3 regions of the Microbacterium sp. NPDC089695 genome follow, and region 1 is predicted to be linked to each of the others. Evidence: predicted binding sites of a transcription regulator. Region 1 holds the regulator's gene; each other region holds the start of a gene.
What was found. The regulator HrcA, encoded in region 1, represses chaperone genes, less so after heat shock. The targets are predictions, from matches to a motif close to TTNGCACTCGNNNNNNNCGAGTGCNAA.
Positions count from the first base shown of each region.

Region 2: the regulator HrcA is predicted to act here: its motif matches at 1,888-1,914, upstream of groES (co-chaperone GroES).
Region 3: the regulator HrcA is predicted to act here: its motif matches at 8,615-8,641, upstream of groL (chaperonin GroEL).

Region 1 covers NZ_JBIVHG010000002.1:213,257-223,530, reverse strand. Annotated here, with positions in the region: gene ACIPYT_RS14215 (ABC transporter permease) at 1-244, opposite strand, end outside; gene ACIPYT_RS14210 (ABC transporter permease) at 244-1,227, opposite strand; gene lepA (translation elongation factor 4) at 1,467-3,320, shown strand; gene ACIPYT_RS14200 (DUF1990 family protein) at 3,406-4,059, shown strand; gene hemW (radical SAM family heme chaperone HemW) at 4,061-5,278, shown strand; gene ACIPYT_RS14190 (carboxylesterase/lipase family protein) at 5,292-6,707, opposite strand; gene hrcA (heat-inducible transcriptional repressor HrcA) at 6,813-7,844, shown strand; gene dnaJ (molecular chaperone DnaJ) at 7,881-8,996, shown strand; gene ACIPYT_RS14175 (16S rRNA (uracil(1498)-N(3))-methyltransferase) at 9,010-9,738, shown strand; gene ACIPYT_RS14170 (HIT domain-containing protein) at 9,783-10,130, shown strand; gene ACIPYT_RS14165 (PhoH family protein) at 10,192-10,274, shown strand, end outside.
Region 2 covers NZ_JBIVHG010000001.1:1,791,589-1,801,862, forward strand. Annotated here, with positions in the region: gene ACIPYT_RS08725 (hypothetical protein) at 1-635, shown strand, start outside; gene ACIPYT_RS08730 (SAM-dependent methyltransferase) at 638-1,837, opposite strand; gene groES (co-chaperone GroES) at 2,001-2,297, shown strand; gene rarD (EamA family transporter RarD) at 2,440-3,375, shown strand; gene ACIPYT_RS08745 (ABC transporter substrate-binding protein) at 3,520-4,779, shown strand; gene ACIPYT_RS08750 (ABC transporter ATP-binding protein) at 4,982-5,752, opposite strand; gene ACIPYT_RS08755 (ABC transporter ATP-binding protein) at 5,749-6,702, opposite strand; gene ACIPYT_RS08760 (branched-chain amino acid ABC transporter permease) at 6,749-7,726, opposite strand; gene ACIPYT_RS08765 (branched-chain amino acid ABC transporter permease) at 7,729-9,078, opposite strand; gene guaB (IMP dehydrogenase) at 9,344-10,274, shown strand, end outside.
Region 3 covers NZ_JBIVHG010000001.1:33,173-43,446, reverse strand. Annotated here, with positions in the region: gene ACIPYT_RS00240 (aldo/keto reductase) at 1-57, shown strand, start outside; gene ACIPYT_RS00235 (response regulator) at 73-771, opposite strand; gene ACIPYT_RS00230 (sensor histidine kinase) at 768-2,045, opposite strand; gene ACIPYT_RS00225 (ABC transporter permease) at 2,084-2,896, opposite strand; gene ACIPYT_RS00220 (ABC transporter ATP-binding protein) at 2,893-3,804, opposite strand; gene ACIPYT_RS00215 (SOS response-associated peptidase family protein) at 3,908-4,534, opposite strand; gene ACIPYT_RS00210 (DMT family transporter) at 4,647-5,555, shown strand; gene ACIPYT_RS00205 (nitroreductase family protein) at 5,556-6,179, opposite strand; gene msrB (peptide-methionine (R)-S-oxide reductase MsrB) at 6,176-6,580, opposite strand; gene ACIPYT_RS00195 (DUF2332 family protein) at 6,649-7,641, shown strand; gene ACIPYT_RS00190 (DUF3263 domain-containing protein) at 7,651-7,908, shown strand; gene ACIPYT_RS00185 (LytR C-terminal domain-containing protein) at 7,978-8,556, shown strand; gene groL (chaperonin GroEL) at 8,677-10,274, shown strand, end outside.

The DNA.
Region 1 (10,274 bases):
GGTCGGCCGATGGTCCCTTGCGCAGGTTGAGGAAGTCGAGCTCGGTGTGGCTGTAGGGCGCGATGAGCGGCCCGACGACAGCGAACAGCACGAGCGCGACGAGGATCACGATTCCGATCACGGCGCCGCGGTTGCGCATGAAGCGTCGCGTGTACAGCGACAGCATCGTGGTGCGCTTGCGATTCTTCGGCTTGTCAGGCTTCTCGGCGATCTCGGGGGACACCCCGATGGCTTCCAGGGACATCAGCTCACCCGCACTCTCGGATCGAGGACGACGACCGCGACATCGGCGAGGATCGCGCCGATGGCTGTCATGAGGGCGCCGAACGCCGCGACCGCGACGACGCCGTGAATGTCGTTGTTATTGAGGGTCGTGATGAAGTATCGACCCATGCCGTTCCAGTTGAAGATCGTCTCCGTCAGGACCGCGCCGGTGAAGACGGCCGGGATCGTGAAGGCGACCTGCGTCGTGACCGGGATGAGCGACGTTCGCAGCGCGTGCTTGCGGATCGCCTGCTGCTTGGTGAGGCCCTTGGCGCGGGCGGTGCGCACGTAGTCGGCCTTGATGTTGTCGAGCAGGAGCGAGCGCTGCAGGAAGTGGATCTGCGCGTACCCCGTGATCACGAGGCCCAAGGTCGGCAAGGTCAGATGCTGGATCACATCGAGGAGCACGGGGAAGAAGCCTTGGACACCCGGGCTGGAGGAGCCGGTGACGTAGAAGACGGTGGTGCCGACGGCGTTGTTGAAGCCGATCGCGAGCAGCACGAGAGCGAAGCCCGCGACGACCGTCGGGATGTTCATCGTGATGATGCTCGTGCCCTGGCCGATGCGGTCGGCGAGCTTGTACTGCCGCGACGCGGTGTACACGCCGAGCGCGATGCCGAGCACAGTCGTGATGATGGTCGCACCGAGCACCAGCTCAGCGCTGACCCAGACCCGGTACGCGACCTGTTCGTTGACGGACTCGCCGGTCGGGCCCAGGCCCCAGTCCCAGCGGAAGATGATCCCCGAGAACCACGTCCACCAGCGCTCGATGAGCGGAACGGACTCGCTGAGGTTGCGCGGACGGAGGAGATTGTCGATCTGATCGGCGGAGAGCGGGGGGCGTCGGCCGACGTAGTTGTTCTCGGGATCGAGATACAGCCAGGCGAGGAAGTAGGTGATGTTCGTCGCGATGACGATCATCATCAACCACCCCAGCAGGCGGCGCACGAGATACTTGATCAAGGTGATGATTCTTTCTCTTCTACAGACGCGCGCGGGGTCTGCCGACGCAACGCTGAGCCGGAGGACAGTCAATCACCATCTGCCGTTCTGCGCGACACGACACCTGCACCTGGTCTGTGACGGAGTCTTATCGCTCACGGGATCCGGTGTCACGGATGGCTCCCGGGCAACTTCGCGAGAATATCACCGGATCGCCCGAATCGGGCATTAGCCTCCCCTCACCGTAGAATCGTCGGGACATGTCACCACGCGCTCTCACTCCGCTTCAGCCTGCCGCGACGCCAGCGACGCAGATCCGCAATTTCTGCATCATCGCGCACATCGACCACGGCAAGTCGACGCTCGCCGACCGCATGCTCCAGATCACCGGCGTGGTGTCGGATCGGGACATGCGCGCGCAGTACCTCGACCGAATGGACATCGAGCGCGAGCGCGGCATCACCATCAAGAGCCAGGCCGTGCGGATGCCGTGGGAGCTCGAGGGGGAGACCTTCGCGCTCAACATGATCGACACCCCGGGGCACGTCGACTTCACGTACGAGGTGTCCCGTTCGCTCGCGGCGTGCGAGGGCGCGATCCTCCTGGTCGACGCCGCGCAGGGCATCGAGGCGCAGACTCTCGCGAACCTGTATCTCGCGCTCGAGAACGACCTCCACATCATCCCGGTGCTCAACAAGATCGACCTCCCCGCGGCCGATCCCGACAAGTACGCGAAGGAACTCGCCTCGCTGATCGGCGGCAAGCCGGAGGACGTACTGCGCGTCTCGGGCAAGACCGGCGTCGGCGTCGAGGAGCTGCTCGACCGTCTCGTGCAGGAGATCCCGGCCCCGGTGGGCGATGCGGATGCTCCGGCTCGAGCCATGATCTTCGACTCCGTGTACGACGCGTACCGCGGGGTCGTCACCTACGTGCGCATGGTCGACGGCAACCTGTCGCCGCGCGAGCGCATCCAGATGATGTCGACCGGCGCGAACCACGACGCGCTCGAGGTCGGCGTGTCGAGCCCCGAGCCGATCCCCACCAAGGGTCTCGGCGTCGGCGAGGTCGGCTACCTGATCACGGGCGTGAAGGACGTGCGTCTGTCGAAGGTCGGCGACACCGTGACGGCGGCACGCAAGCCCGCGACCGAGGCGCTCGCGGGCTACACCGACCCCAAGCCCATGGTCTTCTCGGGCATCTACCCGATCGACGGCAGCGACTACGCCGAGCTCCGCGAGGCGCTCGACAAGCTCAAGCTGTCGGACGCCTCGCTGCAGTACGAGCCCGAGACCTCGGTGGCGCTCGGCTTCGGCTTCCGTTGCGGATTCCTCGGGCTGCTGCACCTCGAGATCATCACCGAGCGTCTCTCGCGGGAGTTCGGACTCGACCTCATCACGACCGCGCCCAGTGTGATCTACGAGGTGCTGACCTCCGACACGGGCGAGACCGTAACGGTCACGAACCCCAGCGAGTACCCCGACGGACGGATCGGCTCGGTCGCCGAGCCCATGGTGAAGACCGCGATCCTGCTGCCGAAGGACTACGTCGGCACGGTCATGGAGCTGTGCCAGTCGCGGCGCGGCTCTCTGCTCGGCATGGAGTACTTCTCGGAGGAGCGCGTCGAGCTGAGGTACATGATGCCGCTCGGCGAGATCGTGTTCGACTTCTTCGACCAGCTCAAGTCCAAGACCCAGGGCTACGCCTCACTCGACTACGAGCCCGCCGGGCAGCAGGAGGCCGACCTCGTGAAGGTCGACATCCTCCTCCAGGGTGAGAAGGTCGACGCGTTCAGCTCGATCGTGCACCGCGACAAGGCCTACGCCTACGGCACGATGATGGCCGAGCGGCTGCGCAAGCTCATCCCTCGCCAGCAGTTCGAGGTGCCGATCCAGGCGGCGATCGGCGCGCGGATCATCGCCCGCGAGACCATCAGGGCGATCCGCAAGGATGTCCTCGCGAAGTGCTACGGCGGTGACATCACCCGCAAGCGCAAGCTCCTCGAGAAGCAGAAGGAGGGCAAGAAGCGCATGAAGATGGTGGGTCGCGTCGAGGTCCCGCAGGAGGCGTTCATCGCCGCGCTGTCGGGAGACGTCGAGGGCAAGGACAAGAAGTAGGTGACGCGGCTCCGCGACTCGCGTCCGAGCACGCGTGGCCATCGGTCGGGTCCCCGTCCAGGTGACCCCCGGTAGGCTGGTCATCATGCGGCGCGGGACTTTCCGAGACGACACGGTGGACTATGCGGCCGTGGGTGCGACCCACGCGCCCGATCTCATGCAGTACCCGCCGGAGCGCAGCATCCCGGCGGAGAACTCGTGGCGCATCGGCAGCGGAGCGGAACGCTTCCAGACCGCGGGCGAGTCGCTGCTGTCGTGGACGGCGCAGCGCGCATCGGGTCTGAGCGTGGAGGACGTGCGTCCCGCACCGGGCCCCGCGTATGCAGGTGTGAGCTTCGACGCGGAGGGCACCCCCATCGCGCCGAGCAAGAACGAGGTCGAGCAGCGCTTCGACACCGAGGGCACGCCGTACGCGGGCCCCGGCATGACGCTGAAGCTGCGCGGACGCATCGCCGGCATGAGCGCGGACGCCGAGCTGCGCGTGATCTCGGTCACGGAGGAGAAGCGTCGCATCGGTCTCGTGCTGGGCACGGTCGGCGGCTCGGTCGTGCGCGGCGAGGAGTCGTTCGACGTCGAGTGGCGCGAGGACAACGACGAGGTGTGGTTCACCGTGCGCGCGTTCGACGCGCCGAACGCACTGCTGTACCGCACAGTCCCCGCGCTCGTGAAGCGGCGTCGGCGCGAGCTGTTCGCGCGGTACCTGCGCTCGATCTCACCGCTCTACGCGACTCCCGTCTGAGATGGCGGGTCCCCTCCCTCTCGGTGATCCGGCTCCGGCCGACGGGCGCCTGCCGCACGACCTTCCGATCGATCCGACCGTGCCGTTCTCGGCGTACCTGCACATCCCGTTCTGCAGCGTGCGCTGCGGGTACTGCGACTTCAACACCTACACCTCGAGCGAGCTCCGCGGCGCGAAGCAGGAGGACTACGCCTCGACCCTGATCTCCGAGATCGAGCTCGCGCGACGTGTGATGTCGGATGCCGGCGCCGTGCGCCCCATGGACACGGTCTTCTTCGGAGGCGGCACGCCGACCCTGCTTCCCGCCGGTGACCTGGCCAGGATGCTGGGCGCCGCGACCGAGGCGTTCGGACTCGTCGACGGTGCCGAGGTCACGGTGGAGGCGAACCCCGACACCGTGACGCCCGAGGTCGCGCGCACTCTCGCGGACGCGGGCGTGACGCGGATGTCGGTCGGCATGCAGTCCGCCGTGCCGCACGTGCTGGCGACCCTCGACCGCACGCACCGGCCCGAGAATGTGCGCACGGCGGTCGCGGCCGCGAAGGATGCCGGGCTCGCGGTCAGTGTCGACCTCATCTACGGTGCCCCCGGCGAGTCGCTCGCCGACTGGGAGGCGTCGATCGATGCGGCGCTCGACCTCGAGTCCGACCACATCTCGGCGTATGCGCTCATCATCGAGGACGGCACGAAGCTCGCGCGGCAGATCCGCCGCGGTGAGGTGCCCACGCCCGACGACGACCTCCAGGCCGACATGTACGAGCTGGCCGATGCGCGCCTCGCCGCGGCCGGGTTCGAGTGGTACGAGGTCAGCAACTGGTCGCGGAGCCTCGATCAGCGATCACGGCACAACCTCGCGTACTGGCGGGGGAGCGACTGGTGGGGTTTCGGTCCGGGGGCACACAGCCATGTCGCGGGTCTGCGGTGGTGGAACGTGAAGCATCCCGCTGCGTACGCACAGCGCCTCGCGGCATCCGAGTCGCCGGCGGCGGGCACCGAACGGCCGGACGCCGAATCCCGGATGCTGGAGCGCATCCTGCTGCTCAGCCGCATCCGTGAGGGGATCGCGACCTCGGAACTCCCGCCGGAGCGGCGCGAGCGGGTCGCCGGCCTCATCGCCGACGGCCTCGTGGATGCGTCGGCCGCGGTGCGCGGACGCGTGCAGCTCACGCTGCGGGGGCGCCTGTTGGCGGACGCCGTGGTGCGCGAGCTCACGGACTGAATCGAACGGCCCGTCAGGGAAGAAGATCGAGCGCGACCGTGCGTCGCTGCGGCACGGTGGCGCTCTCGGCGTCGAACAGCCGTGTCGTCCGCTCGGCGCCGTACGCGGGCCATCCGGGGTCGCCTGTCGTGATGAACGAGATCCACGCCGCGTGCATCTCGTCGGCGAGGCGCTGCGGCGCGTCGTCGCCGGCCAGCCGCCGGGTCTCGGGGTCGTCGAGTCGATCGAATACGAATCCGAGCTCGAGCGCATGCGCGGCGCGCAGGTCGCGCACCGGGCTGCGCCAGGCGAACTCGTAGACGAAGGTCGGAGCGCGTCGCGCACGCGCCACCCGGGTCAGGGGAGCACGGAGCATGATGTCGGTCGCGAGCTGGCCGAAGATCTCGCCCGTGGATGCACCGGGGAAGGCGGCCCGGTAGGCGGCGACCGCGCGGCGGGGGATGCGCAGGGCCAGTCGTGCGAGAAGGAGCTTCAGCCTGCTGATCCCGGCGAGCGCCTCGGGGGTGAACCAGAGGCGGTACTCGTCGGTGTTGGTGCCGATAAGCAGCGGGACGTCGATGTCGGGGATCACCTGGTGCGGAGAGCGGGGGAGCGACTCCTCGTCGAGCGCGAACTGGAACCCCGGCGCCCCGCCGAGCGGCGACGATCCCGCCGCCTGCTGCCGACGCGCATCGAGCAACTGCTCCGGGCTCACCCCGAGAAAGGCCGACCGCTCGGGCGCGATGCCGAGCCGCTTCGCCAACTGCACCGTGACGCGACCGGCCTTCGTCGACGTCTGCGCCTCCAGGGGGCCGGATTCGATGATCGCCCGGGCGATCAGGCCCCGTGACTCCGACCTCGCGAGGAGTCCTGCCACGATCGCCCCGCCCGCCGACTCGCCCATGACCGTGATGCGCGCCGGATCGCCGCCGAACGCCGCGATCTCCCTGTGCACCCATGCGAGACCGGCCGCCGCGTCCTCCAGCCCGAGATTGCGCGGTGCGCCGTCGAGCACAGAGAACCCTTCGGAGCCGAGCCGGTAGTTGATCGAGGCGAACACGATGCCCGCACGGGCGAATCCGCTGCCGTCGTAGAGCGAGAGGGCTGCGGTGCCGCGCTCCAGCGCTCCGCCGTGGATCCAGAGCACGACCGGAGCATCGCGCGCGTCGCGCGGCGCCCAGACGTTGACGGTGAGGATGTCGCGACCCGGGATCTCGACCGAACCCAGCAGATCGCCGATGGCGCCGGGGTACGGCGATTGCGGGGCGGTCGGCCCGAACGCTCGCGCCTCGCGCACGCCGTCCCACGGATCCGCGGGACGCGGGGAACGGAACCGGTGGTCTCCGAAGGGCGGCGCGGCGTACGGGATGCCCCGGAACAGACGGATGCCGTCGACCTCCTCTCCACGCACGGTCCCCGCGGTCAGAGTGGCGTCGACGGCATCGCTCATGGTCGTCATCGTAGGGGCCTTCCGCGTGTCGGCGGCTGCGGCGGGTAGAATTGGCACTCGACGCACGTGAGTGCCAGACACATGCAACGGACGAGGGGAGAAGCGATGGTCAGCGAACGAGGCCTCCAGGTGCTCCGCGCCATCGTGCAGGACTACGTCGAGACGCACGAACCGGTCGGCAGCCGGTCGATCGTCGACCGTTACTCGTTCGGGGTGTCGGCGGCCACGATCCGCAACGACATGGCCCTCCTCGAGGACGAAGAGCTCATCGCGGCCCCGCACACGTCGTCGGGACGCGTCCCCACAGACAAGGGCTACCGGGTGTTCGTCGATCACCTCGCCCAGTTGCGCCCGCTGTCGGTCGCGCAGCGCACCGCGATCGAGTCCTTCCTGACCGATCCCGCCGACCTGGACGATCTGATGGCGCGCACCGTCCGCGTGCTGACGCAGCTCACGGGGCAGGTGGCTCTTGCGCAGTATCCGTCGTTCGCGCGTGCGCGGCTCACGCACATCGAGCTCGTGGCGCTGGCACCCAACCGGCTGCTGATCGTGCTCGTCACGGACGCCGGCGGCGTGTCGCAGCGCATGGCTCCGCTTCCCGCCGACATCGACGAGTCCGACATGGCGCTGCTGCGTGCACGGCTGTCGTCGCTGCTGGCCGGCCGCGCGGTCAGCGAAGCGGCGGAGCGACTCGACGCGCTGCTCGGCGGAGACGAGCATGCGAACGACGCCGTGCTGCGGGCCGTCGCCGCCGTGATCGTCGAGGAACTCGGCACGTTCCGCCAGGAACGCCTCGTCATGGCAGGAGCGGCGACACTGGCTCGTCGCGAACACGACTTCCGCGGCAGCATCCATCCGCTCCTGGAGGCGATCGAGGAGCAGGTGACCCTCATCCGCCTGATGAGCGAGATGGAGGCCGACGCGCACGGCCTCGCCGCGAGCATCGGCGCGGAGAACGCGTCGTTCGGGCTCGACGAGGCGTCGATCGTCGCGAGCAACTACGCGGCGCGCAGCGGCACGGCACGCGTCGGGGTCATGGGCCCCACGCGCATGGACTATCCGAGCAATCTCGCGGCGGCGCGGGCCGTGGCCCGCTACCTCTCGCGGATGCTCGACGAGGACGAGGCGTCCCGCTGACGCGGGCGCCCAGAGAACACACGCAGAAGGGCCATCGTGGCGGACCACTATGAGGTACTGGGCGTCTCACGCGACGCCTCCACCGACGAGATCAAGAAGGCGTACCGGCGACTCGCGCGGCAGCTGCACCCGGACGTGAACCCGGGCGAGGAAGCGGCCGAGAAGTTCAAGCTCGTCACGCACGCGTACGACGTGCTGAGCGACGACGACTCGCGGCGCCGCTACGACATGGGCGGCGGCGACGGCGCGTCCGGCAACTTCCAGGGCTTCGGCGGGTTCGGCGACATCTTCGAGACGTTCTTCGGCGCGGCTCAGGGCGGGGGTCGGGGCGCTCGGCCCCGTTCCCGTCGCGAGCGCGGTCAGGATGCCCTGGTGCGGGTCACGCTCGACCTCGGCGACGTCGTGTTCGGTGCGCATCGGGACATCGAGGTCGACACGGCCGTGCTGTGCGAGACGTGCAACGGCTCGTGCTGCCAGGAGGGCACCTCGCCCGTCACGTGCGACATCTGCGGCGGCAGCGGTCACGTGCAGCGCCAGGTGCGCAGCCTGCTCGGCAACGTCGTCACCTCGCAGCCCTGCGGCACGTGCGAGGGATACGGCACGACGATCCCGTACCCGTGCGGCACCTGCGGCGGTCAGGGGCGCGTGCGTTCGCGTCGTACGGTCTCGCTCGACATCCCGGCGGGCGTCGAGACCGGTCTGCGGCTGCAGCTCCCCGGTTCGGGCGAGGTCGGCAAGGCCGGCGGCCCGAACGGCGATCTCTACGTCGAGGTGACGGTGAACCCGCATCCCGCGTTCAGCCGCGACGGCGACGATCTGCTCGCGACGCTCGAGGTGGCGATGACCGACGCCATCCTCGGCACGGAGACGACCATCCAGGGCCTCGACGGCGAGGTGGATCTCGAGATCCGCGCCGGCGTGCAGTCGGGCGACGTGCTCACGATCAAGGGTCGAGGCATCACGCCGTTGCGCGGCAGCCAGCGCGGCGACCTGCGCGTCGGCGTGCAGGTTCTGACGCCGACCAAGATCGATTCGGCGCAGCGCGCGCTGATCGAGGACTTCGCGAAGAAGACCAAGGCGCCGGAGCCGCAGCTCGCCCAGTTCCAGCAGGGGCTGTTCTCGAAGCTCCGCGACCGCTTCCGCTCGCACTGACCGGGACGACCACATGGCCCTGCACTTCCTCGTCGAGACCTCGTCGGATGCCGCCGTCGGCGACCTCGTGTCGCTGACCGGCGCCGAGGCGAAGCACGCCGCCGTCGTGCGGCGCCTCCGCGTCGGCGAGGAGGTCACGGTCGGCGACGGCTCCGGAGTGTGGCTGACGGGCACGGCAGAAGCCGTGTCGCCGTCGCTCGTCGACGTGCGCGTGTCCGCACGCTGGGTCGACGCTGCACCATCCCCGCGCCTCGTGCTCGTGCAGGCACTCGCGAAGGGCGACCGCGACGAACTCGCGGTGCAGGCGGCGTGCGAGCTCGGGGTCGACGAGATCGTGCCCTGGCAGGCGAGTCGCAGCGTGTCGCGATGGGAGGGTCCGAAGGCCGTCAAGGGGCGCGAGCGCTGGGCGAGCATCGTCCGCGAGGCCGCCAAGCAGGCGCATCGGCCCTGGGTGCCGGAGGTCGCTGCGCCGGCGTCCACGAAGGACCTCGCGGCGCGCGCGGCGGCGCAGCGCGTGCTGGTCCTCGACCCCACGGCTCCCGCGCGCCTGTCGGCGCTGGTGCCGGACGGCCGGGACATCGTCCTGGTGGTCGGCCCGGAGGGCGGGATCTCCGACGCCGAGCTCGCAGCGCTCGTCGAGGCGGGCGCGGAGCGTGTGCTCCTCGGCGACACCGTGCTGAGGACGTCGACCGCCGGACCCGCGGCCATCGCCGTGCTCTCGGTGGCCCTCGGACGTTGGTGATCGCGCTCCGGGCCCGGCGGGTGCACGGTCGGTAGACTGACAGCATGTCCGAACCCTCGATCTTCACGCGCATCCTCGACGGCGACATCCCGGGTGAGATCCTGCTGGACACCGGCCGGGTGTTCGCGATCCGCGACATCAACCCCCAGGCGCCGCTGCATGCGCTCGTGATCCCCAAGACCGCGGAGTACCGTGACGTCACGGAGCTCGCCGCCGGTGATCCCGGTCTCCTGGCCGAGATGGTCGCCGCCGCCAAGCAGCTCGCGACCGCGCATGCGAACGGCGAGTACCGCCTCATCTTCAACAACGGCGCGAGCGCCGCCCAATCCGTCTTCCACGTGCACGCCCATGTGCTCGGCAACATCGAGGAGAACAAGCTCGTTGGCTTCTGACGACGACAACACCCCCACCGACCGCGACGTTTCGGAGCGCATCTACGCCGACGGCGTCGCCATGGTGCAGCTGCTCGGCCCGCAGGACCGCCTGCTCCGGATGCTCGAGAAGGAGCATCCGGATGTGCAGGTGCTCGTGCGCGG
Region 2 (10,274 bases), on a different contig from region 1:
TGCTCGACGTCGGCGAGGCCTCGCAGGATCAGTGCGCGCTCGACGACGCCGACGACGGTCAGCCGCTCACCGTGTCGATGTCGGTGCCGGTCGCCGACCCCGACGATCCGGCCGACGAGTACGGCACCTCGATCTCGGCGACGGTGGGCTACTCGACGTCCGGCGAACCGCTCGCATGGATCTACCGCTGGGAGATCGACGACGCGATGCTCGGGCAGTTCGAAGGGTCGGAGCGCGAGCGGGCCGAGGCCCTGGTCGCCGAGGGATACCTCCCGGGGCTGTCGATCGTCGGGTACTTCCACGACGAGCCGGTCTGGCTGGTGGACAAGCCGGCGGACGGCACGCAGACCGGCGGCTTCGTGCAGTGCATGGTCGTGGACGCCGCGAGTGCGGCCACGGCCTGCCGGGTGTCCGACGACCGGCGCGCGGGTCTTCGCGCGCTCAGCCTGGAGACCGCCGAGGACGGAACCCCGGTGCTGTGGACGCTGCAGATCCGGTTCACGGGGTGGGGCACGCCGTACCTGACGATAGAGCAGGGCGACCCCGATGATGCCGGGGCCGCGTACGTCGAGCTGGGCGGCGAGCACGGCGACCCGATCCTCGTCGAGGTCCCTTCGGCGGGGACGGACGGCTGAGGTCAGTCCGCTGCGGGAACGCGATCCGCGAGGATCGCACGGCGCTGGTCGCCGATGCGGGTGAGGAACAGCGTGGCGGAGGCATCGCCCCGCAGCGCGAGCTTCTTGCGGAACGCGGCCGGGTCGATGTCGACGCCGCGCTTCTTGATCTCCAGGGTGCCGATGCCGTGCGCCTTCAGCACCGCGCTGATCGCCTTGGGGTTCGCGGGCATGGTCTCGCGCACGCGGAACGACTGCACGAAGGGACTCGTGAGCGCAGCGTCCGACGTCAGGTACGCGATGTGCTCGTCGAGCATGCCGGCGTCGAGGCTGCGCGCGACGTCGCCGATGAGACGGGCGCGGATGACCGCGCCGTCGGGTTCGTGCACGAAGGCGCCGAGCGCGCGCGCCGGCTCGTCGACGGCGTCCGCTGCGGCGGTGAGTTCGTGCGAGCGCTCGCCGCGGATGACGAGGGCCGAGCGACGGATGCCGTCGCGCGCGAGCGCCCCGGTCCAGAGCACGAGCTCGACCACGCTGCCGTCGGCGCTGACCCACTGCGCCTCCGCATCGGAGGGGAGAGCGTCGCGGTCGTGCCCCGGGCCGAGCTTGATGCCGGTGGGGATGCGCCCGGCGACGTCGTACGCCCAGTCGAGGGGCGGCGAGTAGTCGTCGGACGAGACGCGGCGCGTCTCGCTGTGCCCCGAGGTGCGCCGTGCCGGGTCCATCCAGACCGCCTGGCCCGCAGCCGGCGCGGGCACATGATCCTGCGCGGTCCCGTGCCGCACGGCAGCGGTCTCGGCGAACGGCGCGAGGTTGAAGGCGGCGATCGCGGCCGTCACCTCGTCGGCGTCGACGGCGGTGACGTCGAGCCCGGCGGCGGCGAACGCGAGCGCGTCGCCGCCGATCCCGCATCCGAGATCCGAGACCCTCGTGATCCCTGAGCGTCGCATCCGCTGAGCGTGCCGTGCGGCGACCGCGAGCCGGGTCGCCTGCTCGAGACCGGCGCGGGTGAACAGCATCCGCGCCGCGAAATCGCCGAACTTGGTCGCGGCTCTCGCGCGCAGGTGCGCCTGACCCACCACGGCCGAGACGAGGTCGGGGGAGTGCCCCGCCGCGCGCAGGCGCGAGACCGTACGTGCGACATCGGCGACGCCGTCGACCGGCCCGAGCCCGTCGAGCAGCTCGAGTCCCTCGGGGGTGAGCAGGGCGCGCAGCTCGGTCATCTCCACACCCTCAGCTTAGGCGGGCGTGCCCAGGGCGCCGGGTCCGTCGGCTGGCACTCGCATTGCATGAGTGCCAGCCGACGCCGTAGACTGCTGTTAGCACTCTCGGGTTGAGAGTGCGAACGAGTCTTTCGTGTCAGCGTCAAGAAAGAAGAGGTAGACCGTGTCGGTTTCCATCAAGCCGCTCGAGGACCGCATCGTCATCAAGCAGGTCGAGGCCGAGCAGACCACCGCGAGTGGCCTGGTCATCCCCGACACCGCCAAGGAGAAGCCCCAGGAGGGCGAGGTCGTGGCGGTCGGCCCCGGCCGCATCGACGACAACGGCAACCGTGTTCCGCTCGACGTCGCCGTGGGCGACCGCGTGCTGTACAGCAAGTACGGCGGCACCGAGGTGAAGTTCGGCGCAGACGAGTTCCTCGTCCTGTCGGCCCGCGACGTCCTCGCGGTCGTCGTCCGCTGAGACCACTCTTCGGAAGGGCTCGGATGCTTCGTGCATCCGAGCCCTTCCTGCGTTCAGCCACACGGCATCCGATTCCTGCCATTCTCCGCGGGCGACCGCCCTTCGGCGGATCCGGCCGACGCGCCCGCACTAGGGTTGTGCGGTGACCTCGACGAACCCCGCGACCCGCGCCACCCAGACCGCAGGGGTCGCGTACGCGGGCGGCGCCTACCTGCTGTGGGGCGTTCTCCCGCTCTACTTCCTCCTGCTCGCCCCCACGGGGCCGTGGGAGGTCGTCGCCTGGCGCGTGCTGCTGTCGCTCGTCTTCTGCATCATCCTGCTGACGGTGATGCGCGGCTGGGCCGCGTTGCGCACGATCATCCGGCAGCCGCGCCTGCTCGGCTGGACCGCACTCGCCGGTCTCCTCATCTACGTGAACTGGCAGGTGTTCCTCATCGGGACGCTCACCGGGCACGTGCTGGAGACCAGCCTCGGCTACTTCATCAACCCGATCACCACCGTGCTCCTCGGGGTGTTCGTGCTGAGGGAGCGCCTCCGCCGCCTCCAGTGGACGGCCATCGGCATCGCGGCCGTCGCCGTCATCGTGATCGTCGTGCTGTACGGGGACTTCCCGTGGATCGCACTCTCGCTCACGGCCTCCTTCGGCCTCTACGGGCTCATCAAGAAGAAGATCGGACCGGCCGTCGACGCCGTGAGCGGCCTGACGCTGGAGTCGTTCTGGCTCATCCCGATCGCCGTCGTGCAGCTGATCCTCGTGGCCACGACCCCGGAGGGCCTCACGATGGGCGCGAACGGCCCCTGGCATGTGGCCCTGCTCGCGTTCGCGGGCGTCGCGACAGCCGTGCCGCTGCTGCTCTTCGCCGCGGGTGCCCGACGCATCGATCTCACCGTGATCGGCATGATCCAGTTCGTCACGCCGGTCATGCAGTTCCTGATCGGAGCGCTGGTGCTCGGCGAGCCGATGCCGATCGAGCGGTGGATCGGGTTCGTCCTCGTGTGGGTCGCGATCGTCGTGTTCGTGATCGATCTGCTGCTCGCGGCACGCCGCGGACGACGGGTGCTCGTGACCGCTCCCTGAGCGGGGTCCCGGGCGTCGTCGGATTCTCCCGAGGATCGTTAACGCACCGAAATGTTGGCGACTCCTGATCGAGACTTTCTGCACCTAATGTGTAGAACATCCGACCGCGGTTCATATCCGCGGCCAGTCACGCAAGGGAGCATCATGACCGTATTCACGCGCTCGCGCAGCGCCAAGATCATCGCAGGGATCGCGCTCGTCAGCGCGTCTGCGCTGGTCATCTCGGGCTGCAGCAGCACGCCCTCCGACGAGGGCTCCGGCGGCGGCGACAAGCCCGCAGCCGACCTCACCCTCAAGCTCGGCTCGCTGCTGCCGCAGACCGGATCGCTGGCCTTCCTCGGCCCGCCCATGGAGTCGGGCGTGGGTCTCGCTGTGCAGGAGATCAACGACGCCGACGCCGGTATCACCATCGACCTCACCGCCGAGGACGAGGGCGACACCGACACCAAGGCCTACGAGACCTCGATCACCAAGCTCCAGGGCGCAGGCGTCTCGGCCATCGTCGGCGCCGCGGCGTCGGGTGTCTCGAAGCTCATCCTCGACGGCAACGTCAGCGCCGGCATCCTGCAGATCTCGGCGTCGAACACGTCGCCGGACTTCACGGCGTGGGACGACGACGGACTCTACTTCCGCACCGCCCCCAGCGACCTGCTGCAGGGTGAGGTGCTCGGCAACCTGATCGCCGAGGACGGCGCGAAGACGTTGGGCATCATCTACCAGAACGACGCCTACGGCACCGGCCTCGACGCGGCGATCAAGGAGACGTTCGAGGGCACCGGCGGCGAGGTCGTCGCCGAGGCGTCGTTCAACGTCGGCGATGCGCAGTTCGACGCCCAGGTCGAGACGATCAAGGCACAGAACCCCGACGCCGTCGCGATCGTGTCGTTCGACCAGTTCAAGACCATCGCGCCGCTGCTGGTGAACGCCGGCATCTCGGCCGACAAGTTCTACCTGGTCGACGGCAACCTGTCCGACTACGGCTCCGACATCCCGGTGTCGCTCGAGGGCGCGCAGGGCACGAAGGCCGGTCCCGCACTCGAGGACGACTTCACCGACCGTCTGCAGACGTACTGGACGGGTGAGGGCAACGCCGAGGTCAAGGACTTCACGTACGCGGCCGAGGCCTACGACGCCGTCGTGCTCGTGGCGCTCGCGTCGCTCGCGGCGGGTTCGACCGAGGGCGCGGACATCGCGGCCAAGATGCAGGAGGTCTCGGGCGGCTCGGGCGACGGTGAGAAGTGCACCACGTTCGCGGACTGCGCCAAGATCATCAACGACGGCGGCACGGCCGACTACGACGGCTACTCCGGCGAGGTCACGTTCGACGAGGCGGGCGACCCGCAGGGCGCCACGATCGGCATCTACAAGTACGGCGCCGACAACACCATCGAGCGCACCAACTGATCTCCTCAGCACACGCTGACTGATCGCGCGAAGGCCCCGGATGCGAGCATCCGGGGCCTTCGTCATGTGCAGGGGGACCGCGTTTCGTCTCGCTTCGCTCGCTCAACGACCGGGAAGGACGCTCGCTCGACGACCGCGGACTCGCGCGGGCACGAGAGAGGGGCGGATGCCGCAGCATCCGCCCCTCCGGTGTCTCAGGCTCTCAGGCCGCGTCGGTCCCGAGGGTGCCGAGGTACAGGCCGATCACCTTGGGATCGTTCAGCAGATCGCGTCCGGTGCCCTCGTACGCGTCCTTGCCCTGGTCGAGCACGTAGCCGCGGTCGCAGATCTGCAGGCAGCGCCGTGCGTTCTGCTCGACCATGATGGTCGTGACGCCCGCCTTGTTGATGTCGGAGACGCGGATGAACGCGTCGTCCTGGCGCACGGGAGAGAGACCGGCGGACGGCTCGTCGAGAAGCAGCACCGAGGGGTCCATCATGAGCGCGCGCGACATCGCCACCATCTGGCGCTCGCCGCCGGACAACGACCCGGCGCGCTGCTTGAGGCGCTTGCCGAGCTCGGCGAAGATCCCCGTCACGAACTCCAGACGCTCGGCGTACGCCTTGGGATTTTGGTACAACCCCATCTGCAGGTTCTCCTCGATCGACAGCGACGGGAACACGTTGTTCGTCTGCGGGACGAACGCGACGCCGCGCTTCACGAGCTTGTCGGCCTTCAGGTTGACGATGCTCTCGCCGTTCAGTGTGATCTCGCCGCTACGCACGTTGACGAGCCCGAAGATCGACTTCAGCAGCGTCGACTTGCCGGCGCCGTTCGGGCCGATGATGCCGATCAGCTCGCCCTGACGTGCGACGAGGTTGGCGCCGTTGAGGATGTTGACGCCGGGCAGGTAGCCCGCGTGCACGTCCTTCAGCTCGACGACGACGTCATCGTTCCCGGGTGCCGTGCCGTTCACGGGTGTGGTGTCGCTCATGCGCGTCCCTCCTCGGACTCCTCGGCGGCCAGCTCGGCGTCCGCCTCCGCCTCGATCTGCTCGCGCAGCTTGACCGCCGCGGTGTCGGCGAGCACGGGGATACGCCCGGTGACCGCACCGAGGTCCACGTCCTGGTGGGCACCGAGATAGGCGTCGACGACCGCCGGATCCTCCATGACCTCCTCGGGCGGACCCTCGGCCACGACCTTGCCCTCGGCCATCACGACCACCCAGTCGGCGATGTGACGGACCATGTGCATGTCGTGCTCGACGAACAGGACGGTCATGCCCTGTTCCTTGAGGTCGAGGATGTGGTCGAGCAGCGACTGCGTGAGCGCGGGGTTCACGCCGGCCATGGGCTCATCGAGCATGACGAGCGTCGGGTCGCTCATGAGCGCCCTGGCCATCTCCAGCAGCTTGCGCTGACCGCCCGAGAGCGCCGCGGCGAAGTCCTTCTCCTTGGCGTCGAGCTTGAAGCGCGTGAGGAGCTCCCGTGCCTTGACCTCGATCTCCTGATCCTGTGAGCGCCACAGGAACGGGAAGAGGCTCGACCAGAAGCCCTCGCCGCGCTGATGAGGCGCGCCGAGTTTCATGTTCTCCAGCACCGTGAGCAGCGACAGCGACTTCGTGAGCTGGAACGTGCGCACCTGTCCCATACGGGCGACCTTGAACGACGGCACACCCGACAGATTCTTCCCGTCGAACGACCATGACCCGCTGTTCGGCTTGTCGAAGCCGCACAGCAGGTTGAACAGGGTGGTCTTGCCGGCCCCGTTCGGTCCGATCAGCGCGGTGATGGCGCCTCGCGGGATCTCGACGTGCTCGACGTCGACCGCGGTGAGGCCGCCGAAGCGCCGCTGCACGGCATCCACGACGAGGATCGGGTCGACCTTGGCGACGCCGGGGGCCGCAGGCCCCTTCGCGAGTCCCGTGGTCTTCGGACGGCGGATGCTCCCGGTCGAGGGCGCCGCGGCGGCGCCCTCTTCGGGGATCAGTTCATTTGACAAAGGTCATCTCCCTCTTGTCTCCGAGGATGCCCTGCGGTCGGAAGATCACGAGCAGCATGAGTGCGACGCCGACGAACACGAACACCAGCGTGGACGCCTGGCTGTCGGACATCGGCAGGAACCCGGCCTTGGCCATGCCGGGGAGCAGGTTCGCGAGGAACGCGAACACGACCCAGAAGAGGATCGCGCCGAGAGTGGGACCGAACACGGTGGCGGCCCCGCCGAGCAGCAGGATCGTCCACAGGAAGAAGGTCAACGAGGTCGTGTAGCTGCCGGGGACCACGGCGGAGGGGAGGACGAACACGATGCCGCCCGCCGCGCCGATTATGCCGCCGACGACGAGGGCCTGCATCTTGTAGGCGAACACGTTCTTGCCGAGCGAGCGCACGGCGTCCTCGTCCTCGCGGATGCCCTTCAGCACACGGCCCCACGGGCTGCGCATGAGCGCCCAGACGACGAGGATCGCGAGAGCCAGCACGATCACGCCGAACACCCGGTTCCACAGGTCGTTCGCCGTGTACGTCCACGGTCCGAACCCGTATGTCCCGGGCGGGAAGGGATTCGCGTCGCGGAATCCGCCGTTATACTGGGCGAGGCCGTCGGCGGAGTTCGTGAACTCGTCGAACAGCTGCGTCGTGAAGAGCAGACGCACGATCTCACCCGCGGCGATGGTCGCGATCGCGAGGTAGTCGGCTCGGAGCCGCAGCGTCGGGATTCCGAGGAGCACGGCGAACAGCGCGCCGCCGCCGAGGCCGATGAGCATGCCCACCCACCAGGGGAGCCCGAACGACAGGACCGAGATCGCGTAGCCGTAGCCGCCGACCGCCATGAACGCCGCCATGCCGAAGTTCAGCAGTCCCGCGTAGCCGAAGTGCACCGCGAGGCCGGTCGCTGCGAGTGCGTACGCGATCGTGACCGGGCTGAACAGGTAGACAGCGGTGTTGGAGAAGATGCTTCCGAAGTCCATCGTCAGCCCAACCTTTCCTTGCGTCCGAGCAGACCTTGCGGTCGCACCAGGAGGATCACGATGAGGACCACGAGCGCGCTGGCGTACTTGAGGTCGGAGGGGATCCACAGCGTGGACATCTCGACCGCGATCCCGACGATCAGCGACCCCACCAGGGCGCCGAACGCGGTGCCGAGGCCGCCGAGGGTGATGGCCGCGAAGATGAGCAGCAGCATCTGCATGCCCATGTCCCACTTCACGCCGGGGCGGAAGTACGCCCACAGGATGCCGGAGATCGCCGCGAGCACGCCGGCCAGGATCCAGACGATGCGGATGACCTTGTCGACGTCGATGCCTGAGGCCGCGGCGAGCTGCGGGTTGTCGGAGATCGCCCTGGTGGCCTTGCCGACGCGAGTGCGCGTGAGGAACCAGGCGACGCCGAGGATGACGACGATGCTGACGCCCATCGCGATCATGTCGATGTAGGACAGCGAGATCGGGCCGAACTGGATCGGCGTCGGGCTCGCGCCGGGGAGCTGCCTCGTGCCACCCCCGATGAAGTACTGGAAGACATATCGCAGAGCGAGCGAGAGGCCGATGCTGACGATCATGAGCTGCACCACGCCCAGGCCTCGTCGGCGCAGCGGACGCCAGAGCCCGGCATCCATCGCCCAGCCGAAGAGGCCGCCGCCGATCACGGCGGCCGCGATCCCGAGCCAGAGCGGCAGGTGCCAGAAGCTCGTCGTGACGAGGGCGACGAGACCGCCCCAGGTCACCATCTCGGCGTGCGCGAAGTTCGACAGTCGGGTCGTGCCGTAGATGAGCGCGGCGCCCATCGACGCGAGTGCGAGGAGCAGGCCGAAGTTCAGCCCACCCACCAGTCGCGACATGAACTGGTCGAGGAACGAGGAGGTGATCCGCTCGCCCTCACCGAGGAACAGGTTCGTGATCTTGGTTCCCGTCAGGCCGAACTCGACCTCGAAGGACGCCGTCGTCCCGGAGATCGGCTGCGTGCCTTCCGGCAGCTGGGCGGCGTCGACGATGACGCCGTCGGGCAGCGTGTCCTCGTCGACCGTGAGCGTGTACTTCTCCTTCTCGGGTACGTACAGACGCCACTTGCCCTCGGCATCCGTCTCGGTCTCGGCGTCGAAGCCGTTGCCCTCGATGGTCATCACGACGCCCTCGACGGGCTGATCCTCGAAGGTGATCACGCCGGCGAAATAGAAATCGGTGATCTCCTGGCCGTCGTCGGTCTCCTCCGCGGATGCGGATGCGGGTGGCTGCAACCACAGGAATGCAAGGGCGAGAAGCGACGCGAGAAGGGTGATGACCCATCGCGTTCCGCATCGCTTCGCCGAGATCGTCGGACTCACAGAACCTCCCAGTCCAGTACACAGACCAAGACAGGGTGTTCATCGGCCTTGATGTACGACGGTATGAGCGTAATGTGTCGGCTCTGTTTCGACCAAGGCACGATCTGCTCACGGCGGCCACGATCTCATCACGAAGTTGCGCGGACGGGGAGCGGCGGTCGCCGTCGCATGCGTCCGCGATCCGCACCGCACCGGGAATTTCCTCAGCCTCCCGACGCTTAGAATTGGTACACGCCACCAGATCGCGCCCGCAGGAGGAGTATTCATGGATCAGCACGACCCCTTCGGTTTCGTCGGACTCACGTACGACGATGTGCTGCTCCTCCCGGGGCACACCGACGTCATCCCCAGCGAGGCCGACACCTCGTCGCGGATCACGCGCCGGATCTCGGTCGCGACTCCTCTTCTCTCCAGCGCCATGGACACCGTGACGGAGTCGCGCATGGCGATCGCGATGGCCCGTGAGGGCGGCATCGGCATCCTGCACCGCAATCTGTCGATCGCCGACCAGGCCGCGCACGTCGACCGCGTCAAGCGCAGCGAATCGGGCATGATCACCGACCCGATCACCACCACCCCTGATGCCACGGTCGAGGAGGTCGACGCGCTCTGCGCCAAGTACCGCATCTCGGGTCTCCCGGTCGTCGACCCGGACGGTCGCCTCGTCGGCATCGTCACGAACCGCGACATGCGCTTCGTCTCGGGCTTCGAGCGGCAGACCACGTTCGTGAAGGACGTCATGACGAGCGACGGCCTCGTCACCGCGAAGGTCGGCGTCGCCGCGGGCGAGGTCATCTCACTGTTCGCGAAGCACCGCGTCGAGAAGCTCCCGCTCATCGACGACGAGGGCAAGCTCGCAGGCCTCATCACGATCAAGGACTTCGACAAGAGCGAGAAGTATCCGCTCGCCACCAAGGACGACCAGGGTCGCCTGCGCGTCGGCGCGGCGATCGGCTTCTTCGGCGACGCGTGGGAGCGCGCAGAGGCTCTGCGCGACGCGGGTGTCGACGTCCTCGTCGTCGACACCGCGAACGGCCAGTCACAGGGCGTGATCGACCTGGTGAAGCGCCTCAAGGCCGACGAGAGCTTCGCGCACATAGACGTGATCGGCGGCAACGTCGCGACCCGCGAGGGCGCTCAGGCACTCGTCGACGCGGGTGTCGACGCCGTCAAGGTCGGTGTCGGTCCTGGCTCGA
Region 3 (10,274 bases), on a different contig from region 1:
TCCGAGGAGGTCGCGACGCTGAACAGCGTCTCGGAGTGGACGCCCTCCGCGCGCTGAGGCGCAGATCCAGGCTCAGGGTTCGGTCGGCGGCAGGTCATCGCCGCCGACCAGCCCGAGACGGTGCGCGAGGATCACGGCGTGGATGCGGTCGCGAGCGCCGAGCTTCGACAGCACCCGCCCGACGTGCGTCTTGACCGTCGACTCGCTCACGTAGAGCGCCCGGGCGATCTCGGCATTCGTCAGCCCGCGGCCGATCTCCAGGAACACGTCGCGTTCGCGGTCCGTGAGCACCGTCGACGGGTCGTCGGCCACGACCCCGGCGCCCGGTTGTTCGACACCGAGTTGCGGGGTGACGTGTTCGAGCAGCATCCGGGTCACCCGAGGGGCGAGGGCCGCATCGCCGCGGTGCACCGCACGGACGGCGGAGAGCATCTCCTGGCGGTGCGCGTCCTTGAGGAGGAAGCCGCTCGCCCCGGCGCGGATCGCCCCGAACGCGTACTCGTCGAGATCGAACGTCGTAAGCACCAGCACGCGCGTCTGCGGATGCTCGCGCACGATCGCCTCGGTCGCGGCGATGCCGTCGAGACCCGGCATCCGGATGTCCATGAGCACGAGGTCGGGTGCGAGCGCCGCGGTCTGGGCGATCGCAGCGTGGCCGTCGGCCGCCTCACCCACCACGACCATGTCCTCCTCGGCCTCCAGGACCATCCGGAAGCCGAGACGGATGAGCTCCTGGTCGTCCACCAGCAGGATCGAGATCGGTGTGCTCATGAGCGCTCCTCGGTGCGAATGTCGGGGGACGCGGTGTCGGCGCCCGTGCGGGGGAGGACGGCGTGCAGCATCCAGCGCCCACCGGGTACGGGTGCCGAGACGATGCGGCCGCCGACGTGGCCGGCGCGCTCCGCGAGTCCGCGGAGGCCGTAGCCCGTGGTGCCCTTGGGGCCCGTGGCCCCGTCATTGGCGATCTCGACGGTCACGTCGTCGGGTCCGTGGGCGACGCGCACGGCGATCGCGGTGGCCGCGGGTGCATGGCGCATCGCATTGGTCACGCCCTCCTGCACGATGCGACCGACCGCGTGCGACACGGCCGGCGGCAGGGCGGCGTCGCCACTCACCGAGAGCGTCACCGGGAAGCCCGCCCGCTGCGCCGTCGCGACCGTTTCGTGCGGCTCTGCGGGGGTCATCGGGGCGAGCGGCAGAGGCGACTCGGCGTCGCGGAGCACACCGAGCATGGCGCGCATCTCGGTGAGCGCACTGCGCGCCGTCTCGGCGGAGGCGGTCGACGCGGCGGCGGCCTGGGCGCGGTCGTTCGTGGCCGCCGCGCCTTCGGACAGGGCGACGATCACGGTCAGGGAGTGCGAGACGATGTCGTGCATCTCGCGCGCGATCCGGGCTCGCTCGGCGGCGGCCGCGAGTTGCGCCTGCTGATCGCGCTCGACGAGCAGCTGACGCGAACGGTCGATAACGGCCGCGATGTAGCGCTTGCGGCCACCGACGTTCACCCCGATGAGCGTGCCGATGAGCCCCAGGACGAGCGAGGTCGCGACCGTGTTGATCGCGATCTGGAACGTCACGGCGCCCGTCAGCAGCATCAGCCCCGCGAGGCCGGTGAGAGACGCGACAGCGATGCCGAAGCCGGTCCAGGCCGCTCGCGTCGACCGGTACACGGCCAGCGAGTAGCAGGTCACGAACATCAGGGGCGTGCCGGAGGGCTGAGGAGCGAACAGCAGGAGCGCCTCGACCGTGAACGATGCCACGAACGGGACGAGCGGCGCGTGACGACGCCACATCAGGGTCACGCACGCAGCGATGATCGCGATCGGAGCGATCGCGGCGAACCCGATCCGCAGAGGCGTCGCATCGCCCGTCTCCGTGAACGGCGCGGCGGGCAGCAGCGACAGCGCCAGGCACACGAGCGTGATGAGCACGTCGGCGACGACGGGATGCCGCACCCAGAAGCGCCGGAGGACGCCGGGAGGACGCGGCAGCCGCAGCTCCTCCTCCTGCTCGCGGAGGGAGGCGCTGCGGCTGCGGATACGGGTCACGCGGGCGACTCTACGCGTGCGCGAGGACGGACGCGTGCTCACGCATCGCGGGTCCGCACGACGATCCACGCGATGATCAGTCCGCCGATCGCCCAGATGCCCAGAGTGAGGAAGGCGACCGGCTCGTCGAGCGTCGCGCCCTCCGGGAGGATCGCGCTCTGGGCCGCGGCCACGGGGAGGTAGGCGGCGGCGTCGATGACCCACGCCCACGCCTCGCCGGCGAGGGCGAAGAAGTTCGCCACGATCGGCAGCACGAACAGCAGGCCGACGGTCGCGGCGATCGCTCCGGCGCCGGAGCGGAGGATGAACCCGAAGGCCACGCCGATCAACGCGAACACCGCCATCGAGAGCGACGACACGACGATCGGCAGCAGGGAGGCCGCCGGGTCACCCCAGTCGATGCTCTGCTCACGCGGTGCGACGATCGCGGACACAGCGCCCGCGGCGGCCGAGAAGATCACGAGCGAGGACACGAACAGGAACACCGCGACGACGAGAGCCTTCGCGAGCAGCGCGGACCCGCGGCGCGGATTGGCCGTGAGCGTCGAGCGGATCATCCCGGTCGAGTACTCGCCGGTCACCGCGATCGCGCCGAGGATGCCGGCGAGCAGCATCGTGAACTGGATCGGCATCACGACGGCCTGGATAGGCTCGAAGCCCGGCATGTCGATGGCCTGGGCGATGAGGACGGCGATGCCGATCGTCAGCACCGCGGCGAGGCCGATCGACCACCAGGTCGAGCGCAGCGTCGCGAGCTTGATCCACTCGCCGCGCACGGCGCGGACGAAGGTGAGTCGTCGACCCGTGTCGACCTGCGCGCGAGTGCGGGGCGCAGTCTGCGTGGCGGTCATGAGATCTCCTTGGTGCGGTACTCGACCGCCTCGCCGGTGAGGGCGAGGTAGGCGTCTTCGAGCGAGCCGGTGGTCGGCGTGAGTTCGTGCAGCGGGATGCCGCGCTCTGCGGCGAGGTCGCCGATGCGCGAGGCCGGGAGGCCGACGACGTCGAGCAGATCGGGTGCCGTGCTCACGATCTCGATGTCGGGACCGCCCACGGCTGCGGCGAGGTCGGCGGCCCGCGGCGTGCGCACGCGCACCGTGTTGCGCGTCCATTCCCGCACGAGCTCGTCGAGCGGTGCGTCCGCGAGGACCTGTCCCCGCCCCATCACGATCACATGGTCGGCGGTCTGCGCCATCTCGCTCATGAGGTGGCTCGACAGCAGCACCGTGCGGCCCTCGGACGCGGCGTGCCGCACGAACTGGCGCACCCAGCGCACGCCCTCGGGGTCGAGGCCGTTCACGGGCTCGTCGAGGATCAGTGTGTGCGGATCGCCGAGCAGGGCCGAAGCGATGCCGAGGCGCTGCCCCATCCCGAGCGAGAACTTGCCGGCGCGTTTGCGGGCGACGGATCCGATGCCTGCGAGGTCGATGACCTCGTCGACGCGGGAGGCGGGGATGCCGTGGGTCGCCGCCATCGCGCGCAGATGGTTGCGGGCGGTGCGGCCGGTGTGCACGGCCTTGGCGTCGAGAAGGACGCCGACCTCCGTGAGCGGTGCGCGGAGTCCGCGGTACTCGCGTCCCCCGATCGTCGCGACGCCCGCGGTCGGGCGGTCGAGTCCGACGAGCATCCGCATCGTGGTCGACTTGCCGGCGCCGTTCGGGCCGAGGAATCCCGTCACCGAACCGGGCCGCACCGTGAACGACACGTCCTGGACGGCTGTCTTGTCTCCGAACCTCTTCGTGAGGCCCTCTGCTGTGATCATGTCTTCGACGCTACGGGGCAAGGGGCCTCCCGGCATCCTCCTGCGGTACCGGAACGGCGGCATACCGGCATCCGTTCCGTGGCACCGGAGGACGACGCGGTGCTCAGGGGCGAGCGCGGGTGCTCACACGCGCGGCGACGTCGTCGGACGCCGCGATCGCCTCGTCGATGATCGCGCGCGTCGGGTCGGCCGTCAGCCAGTCGTGACTCAGGGATGCGGGGATGAGAAGGGGCATGCGGTCGTGGATCCCGGCGAGATGCTCGGGCGCCGGGCGCATCACGATCGAGTAGCAGGTGAACCAGGAGCCATCGCTCGTCCGTCCTCGCTGAGTGACGGCGGCCATGCCGAACAGCGCTCCGTCGTCGACCAGGAACTCGTGCCACACGCGTTCGGGCTTCTTCATCTCGTACCAGCTCGTCGCCGGGACGAGCGCACGCGTCTTCAGACCACCAGGGCGCTCCTGCAGGCGTTCGGACCGCGTGTTGATGGACGGGAACTTCGAGGGTTCGCCGCCGACGAGGAATCCCCACCAGCCGGGTTCGAGCGTCGGGGCCACGTCGGGCTGCGCGACGATCGGGTTGAGGTTGCGCAGGTTCTTGCCCGTGGGGCGCACGGTCTCACCCGCGTTCTCCTTCGCCCAGTCGCGCAGCCCCTCGAGCACCTCCTCGTCGGCGGCGGCGAGGAGCTCCGCGTCGGTGAACCGGGGATCGAGGCCATAGCTCGCGCACATGCCGCCAGCGTACGCCGGGCATCCGACATCCGCCTGCCCGCCCGCGTGCGGGGACGCCCGCGCCCGGGAGTAGTGTCGACGGGTGACCGCGACCCGCCGACTGCCCGCCCCCGTGGCGATCGGCGGAGCAGTGACCATCGGTGTGCTCACGGCGGTGCAGGCACGGGTGAACGGCGTCCTCGGCGTGCGGGTCGAGAACGGCATCGTCGCGGGGCTGCTGTCGTTCGCGGTCGGTCTCGCCGCCCTGATCGCCGTGATCGTGAGCATCCCCGCCGCCCGTCGTGGCGTACGGCGCCTGGTCTCCGGCGTCCGCGACCGCTCGATCCCGTTCTGGATGCTGCTGGGCGGCGCCTGCGGGGCCCTCACCGTCTCGACACAGGGGGTGACGGCCGGGGTGCTCGGCGTCTCGCTCTTCACGGTCGGCGTGGTCGCCGGGCAGACCCTGCACGGCCTCGTGCTCGATCGGATCGGCTTCGGCCCTGCCGGTGTCGTAGCGGTCACGCCCGGACGCGTGGCGGGCGGCGCGCTCGCGCTCGCCGCCGTGGGGATCTCGCTGAGCGGCGACGTGCTCGCCGCTGCGCCGCTGTGGATGCTGCTGCTCCCCTTCGCGGCCGGAGTCGGCATCGCGTGGCAGGCCGCGACGAACGGCCGCCTCGCTCAGCGCGTGGCGTCGCCGCTCGTCGCGACGTTCACGAGCTTCGTCGCCGGCACGATCGCGCTGCTGCTCGCGGCCGGCGTGAGCATCGCGGTGCGCGGGCTCCCGCAGCCGCCGCCCCTTGAGCCGTGGCTGTACCTCGGCGGGTTCCTGGGGTTCGCGTACATCCTGCTGGGCGCGTTCATCGTCGCGCACACGGGCGTGCTGCTGATGGGGCTGGGATCGGTGCTCGGGCAGCTCGCGACGGCTGTCGTGATCGACCTGATCTGGCCCGCCGACGCCGGACCCGCCCTGTGGCAGATCGTCGGCATGGTCGTCGTCGCGGTCGCCTCCGTCGTGGTGGCGCTGCCGAGGCGACGGGCCTGACTACTTCTTCGCGGCCTTCTTCGCCTTCTTCGCCTTCTTCTTCGACTTCTCCGCCGTCACCGGGGCGTCGGAGGCGGCGGACGCGTCGGCGACCGGCATCCGCGTGAGGAGCTTCCGCGCCTCGACGACCTTGCGCCGGCCCGGCTTCTTGCCGACGGGCTTGCCGCCGACATAGAGCCAGCCGAGCAGCTCTTCGTTCTTCGCGAGGCCGTGGGCGGCCGCGACCGCCTTCGCCCGCGTGTAATGCCCCGTGCGCCAGATGACGCCCCAGCCGCCGTCGTCGAGCAGCAGGCTCAGGGTGTGGGCCACGCCGGACGCGACGGCCTCCTGCTCCCATCGCGGCACCTTGTCGCTCTTGCGGTAGCTCGCGACGACCGCGATCAGCAGCGGGGCGCGCAGCGGTTTGGTCGAGGGGGAGGAGTCGCCCTGTGCCTTCGCGATCGCCGCGCCGAGCACCTCGCGATCGGCGCCGCGCATCTCGATCAGGCGCCAGGGCCGCAGCGACGAATGGTCGGCCACGCGGCCGGCGGCCGTCACGAGCGTGAGCAGCTCTTCACGGGTCGGCGCCTCGTCGGTCACCTTCGACCAGGACTGCCGCGAGCGGACGGCCTCGAGTGCGCTCATGCCTCGTCGGGTGTGAAGTTCAGCGCGATCGAGTTCATGCAGTAGCGGTCGCCGGTCGGCGTGCCGAAGCCGTCGGGGAACACGTGTCCGAGGTGCGAGCCGCAGTTGGCGCAGCGCACCTCGGTGCGCACCATCCCGAGGCTCGTGTCCTCGATGAGCTCGACCGCGTCAGGGCGGATCGACTCGTAGAAGCTCGGCCACCCGCATCCGGAGTCGAACTTCGTGCCGCTCTTGAACAGCTCCGCTCCGCACGCGCCGCACGTGTAGAGGCCGGCGCGGCCCTCGTCGAGCAGCTCGCCCGTCCACGCGCGCTCGGTCGCGGCCTCGCGCAGCACGGCGTACTGGTCTGCGCCGAGCTCTTCGCGCCACTCGTCTTCGGTCTTGTTCACGCTGTACGACATCGGTCCTCCTGGGGGTCTGCGTCCATTCTCTCGCGTCCGGACGGGTGTCGGCGCGGCAGAATGGTCATATGACGGATGCCGTGCAGCAGCGCTACACGCGCTTCGCCGTCGAGGAGGCTCCGGGCCGCAGCGTCCTGTACGCCGAATGGGCGACCGGCGTCGCCGCCGACGCCGCCGTGCGCGACATCCTTTCCCGCATCCCGGAGACCCGCAGGCAGCCGCCGCTCGTGTTCGCGGTGACGCGGATGCTGGGCGTCGGCCTCGGCGACTACGCCGAGTGGCGCGCCTTCGTGCTGGCTCACGCCGACGAGGTCGTGGCCGAGTGCACCGCGCGCCGCCTGCAGACCAACGAGCCTCTGCGCCTCGCCGCCATGCTGCCGGCGCTGTCGGAGATCGACGGGCCCGTCGCGCTGCTCGAGATCGGCGCGTCGGCGGGCCTGTGCCTGTTCCCAGACCGCTACTCGTACCGGTTCGCGGGAGGCGACGGCCGCGTGCGCGCGGCACTCGACCCCGACGACGGGCCCTCGGCCGTCGTGCTGGAGAGCACGGTGGACGGCGAGCTGCCTCCCCTGCGGATGCCGGAGGTCGTCTGGCGGGCGGGCATCGACCTCGCCCCCCTCGATGCCCGGGATGCGCGCGACAGGGCGTGGCTCCAGGGTCTCGTCTGGCCGGGGGAGCGCGGGCGCGAGCAGCGGGTCGCCGCAGCGCTCGACATCGCGGCGGCCGACCCGCCCCTGCTCGTGGCGGGCGACGCGGCCGAGCGGCTCGACGACCTCGCATCCCAGGCGCCGCCGGACGCGACCCTCGTGATCACCACCCCCGGTGTGCTCGTGCACATCCCGCGGGAGCCGCGCACGGCGCTCGTCGACCGCATCCGCTCGCTGCCGGCGCGGTGGATCACGATCGATCCTCCTGCGCTCCTCCACGTCTGGAGCCCGCCGGTCGACGCGGACCACTGGCCGGGGTTCGTGGTCGCGCTCGACGGCCGCGTGCGCGCCGCGGCCGATCCGCTCGGCCGATGGTGGGAGTGGCGTCCGGGCGCGGGGCCGGGTGCGTCGTAGTCTGATCGCATGCGCGGAGAGCTGAGCGAACGGGATCGACTGATCCTCGCGCTCGAGACCGCGTGGCCCCGCCACGGCGGCGCCAAGGAAGAGGTGATCCGCGCGCAGCTCGGCATGAGCGCGGCGCGGTACTACCAGCTCCTCGGGCGACTGATCGAGTCGGAGGACGCCCTTCGGTACGATCCGCTCCTGATCGGACGACTGCGACGGATCCGCGACGCCCGGGCGCTGCAACGGTCGACCAGGACGCCCGGATTCGTCGGCTGAACCGCGCCGCGCCGCGCGCTCGTGGGGCGCCGACACGGTTGCACAGCCGCGTGCCGTTAGCATCGAGGGGTGTCTAAGCCGAACCGCGATCGATTCGACGACGTCCCCCGCTCCTCCGGACGCGTGGGTGCGCACCGCGCCGAAGCACCGGGGATGAACGGCTGGATCGTGCTCCTGTGGTCCTTCGTGGCCGCCCTCGTGCTCATCATCGGCGGCATCTTCGGCTCGCTCGTGGTGATGGGGCGCATCTCCCTCTTCCCCGAGGCGGTCCCCACGGCGACCCCCACGCCCGAGGAGACCGGGGTCATCGACACGACCTACTCCGTACTGATCCTCAACGCCACGGCCGACGAGGGGCTCGACGAGCAGATGCGCGACACGCTCATCAACAGCGGCTGGGCGGCCGACATCGTGTTCGCGAGCGACAGCACGAGCCAGGACTTCAGCACCACCACGGTGTACTACGTCGCCGACGAGGACGAGCTCGCGGCGATCGGCCTCGCCGGCCTGATCGGCGGAGCCGACGTGCAACAGAGCGACTTCTACGCCGCGATGAACGACACCGATCAGAAGCAGCTCACCGTCGTGATCGGGCTGGACCGGTCGGCGAACCCGCCGGCGAGCCCGGAGGAGACGCCCGCGCCGTGAGCGCCCGCCGGACCCTCCCGGCGGCTTGCACTCGATGGGGTCGAGTGCCAGAATGGCGTTAGCACTCTCTCACTCTGAGTGCTAAACCCACGTCTACGTCCAGGAGGGACGACAAAACTCATGGCAAAGATCATCGCTTTCGATGAGGAGGCCCGTCGCGGTCTCGAGCGCGGCCTCAACATCCTCGCCGACGCCGTCAAGGTGACCCTCGGCCCGCGCGGTCGCAACGTCGTGCTCGAGAAGAAGTGGGGCGCCCCCACGATCACGAACGACGGTGTGTCCATCGCCAAGGAGATCGAGCTGGACGACCCGTACGAGAAGATCGGCGCGGAGCTCGTCAAGGAGGTCGCCAAGAAGACCGACGACGTCGCCGGCGACGGAACCACCACCGCCACCGTCCTCGCTCAGGCGCTCGTCCGTGAGGGCCTGCGCAACGTCGCGGCCGGTTCGGACCCCATCTCCCTCAAGCGCGGCATCGAGAAGGCCGTCACGACCATCACCGACGAGCTGCTCGCCTCGGCCAAGGAGATCGACTCGAAGGAGCAGATCGCCGCGACCGCGTCCATCTCGGCCGCTGACCCCGCCATCGGCGAGCTCATCGCCGAGGCGATCGACAAGGTCGGCAAGGAGGGCGTCGTCACCGTCGAGGAATCGCAGACCTTCGGCACCGAGCTCGAGCTCACCGAGGGCATGCGCTTCGACAAGGGCTACCTGAACCCCTACTTCGTCACGGACCCGGAGCGCCAGGAGGCGGTCTTCGAGGACCCGTACATCCTCATCGCGAACCAGAAGATCTCGAACATCAAGGACCTTCTGCCCATCGTCGACAAGGTGATCCAGGACGGCAAGGAGCTCGTCATCATCGCCGAGGACGTCGAGGGCGAGGCTCTCGCGACGCTCGTGCTGAACAAGCTCAAGGGCATCTTCAAGTCCGTCGCCGTCAAGGCTCCGGGCTTCGGCGACCGCCGCAAGGCGCAGCTGCAGGACATCGCGATCCTCACGGGCGGACAGGTCATCACCGAAGAGGTGGGCCTCAAGCTCGAGAACGCGACGCTCGACCTCCTCGGCCGTGCGCGCAAGGTCATCGTCACCAAGGACGAGACCACGATCGTCGAGGGCGCCGGCGAGGCCGACCAGATCGAGGGTCGCGTCACGCAGATCCGTCGTGAGATCGAGAACACCGACAGCGACTACGACCGCGAGAAGCTGCAGGAGCGCCTCGCGAAGCTCGCCGGCGGCGTGGCCGTCATCAAGGCGGGTGCCGCGACCGAGGTCGAGCTCAAGGAGCGCAAGCACCGCATCGAGGACGCCGTGCGCAACGCGAAGGCGGCCGTCGAGGAGGGCATCGTCCCCGGTGGTGGCGTCGCGCTGATCCAGTCGGGCACGAAGGCGCTCGACGCTCTCGAGCTCTCGGGCGACGAGGCGACCGGTGCGAACATCGTGCGCGTCGCGATCGAGGCGCCGCTCAAGCAGATCGCCCTCAACGCCGGTCTCGAGCCGGGCGTCGTCGCGAACAAGGTGTCCGAGCTCCCCGCGGGCCAGGGCCTCAACGCCGCGACCGGTGAGTACGGCGACATGTTCGCACAGGGCATCATCGACCCGGCGAAGGTCACCCGTTCGGCACTGCAGAACGCCGCGTCGATCGCCGGTCTCTTCCTCACCACGGAGGCCGTCGTCGCCGACAAGCCCGAGAAGGTCGCGGCTCCGGCCGGCGACCC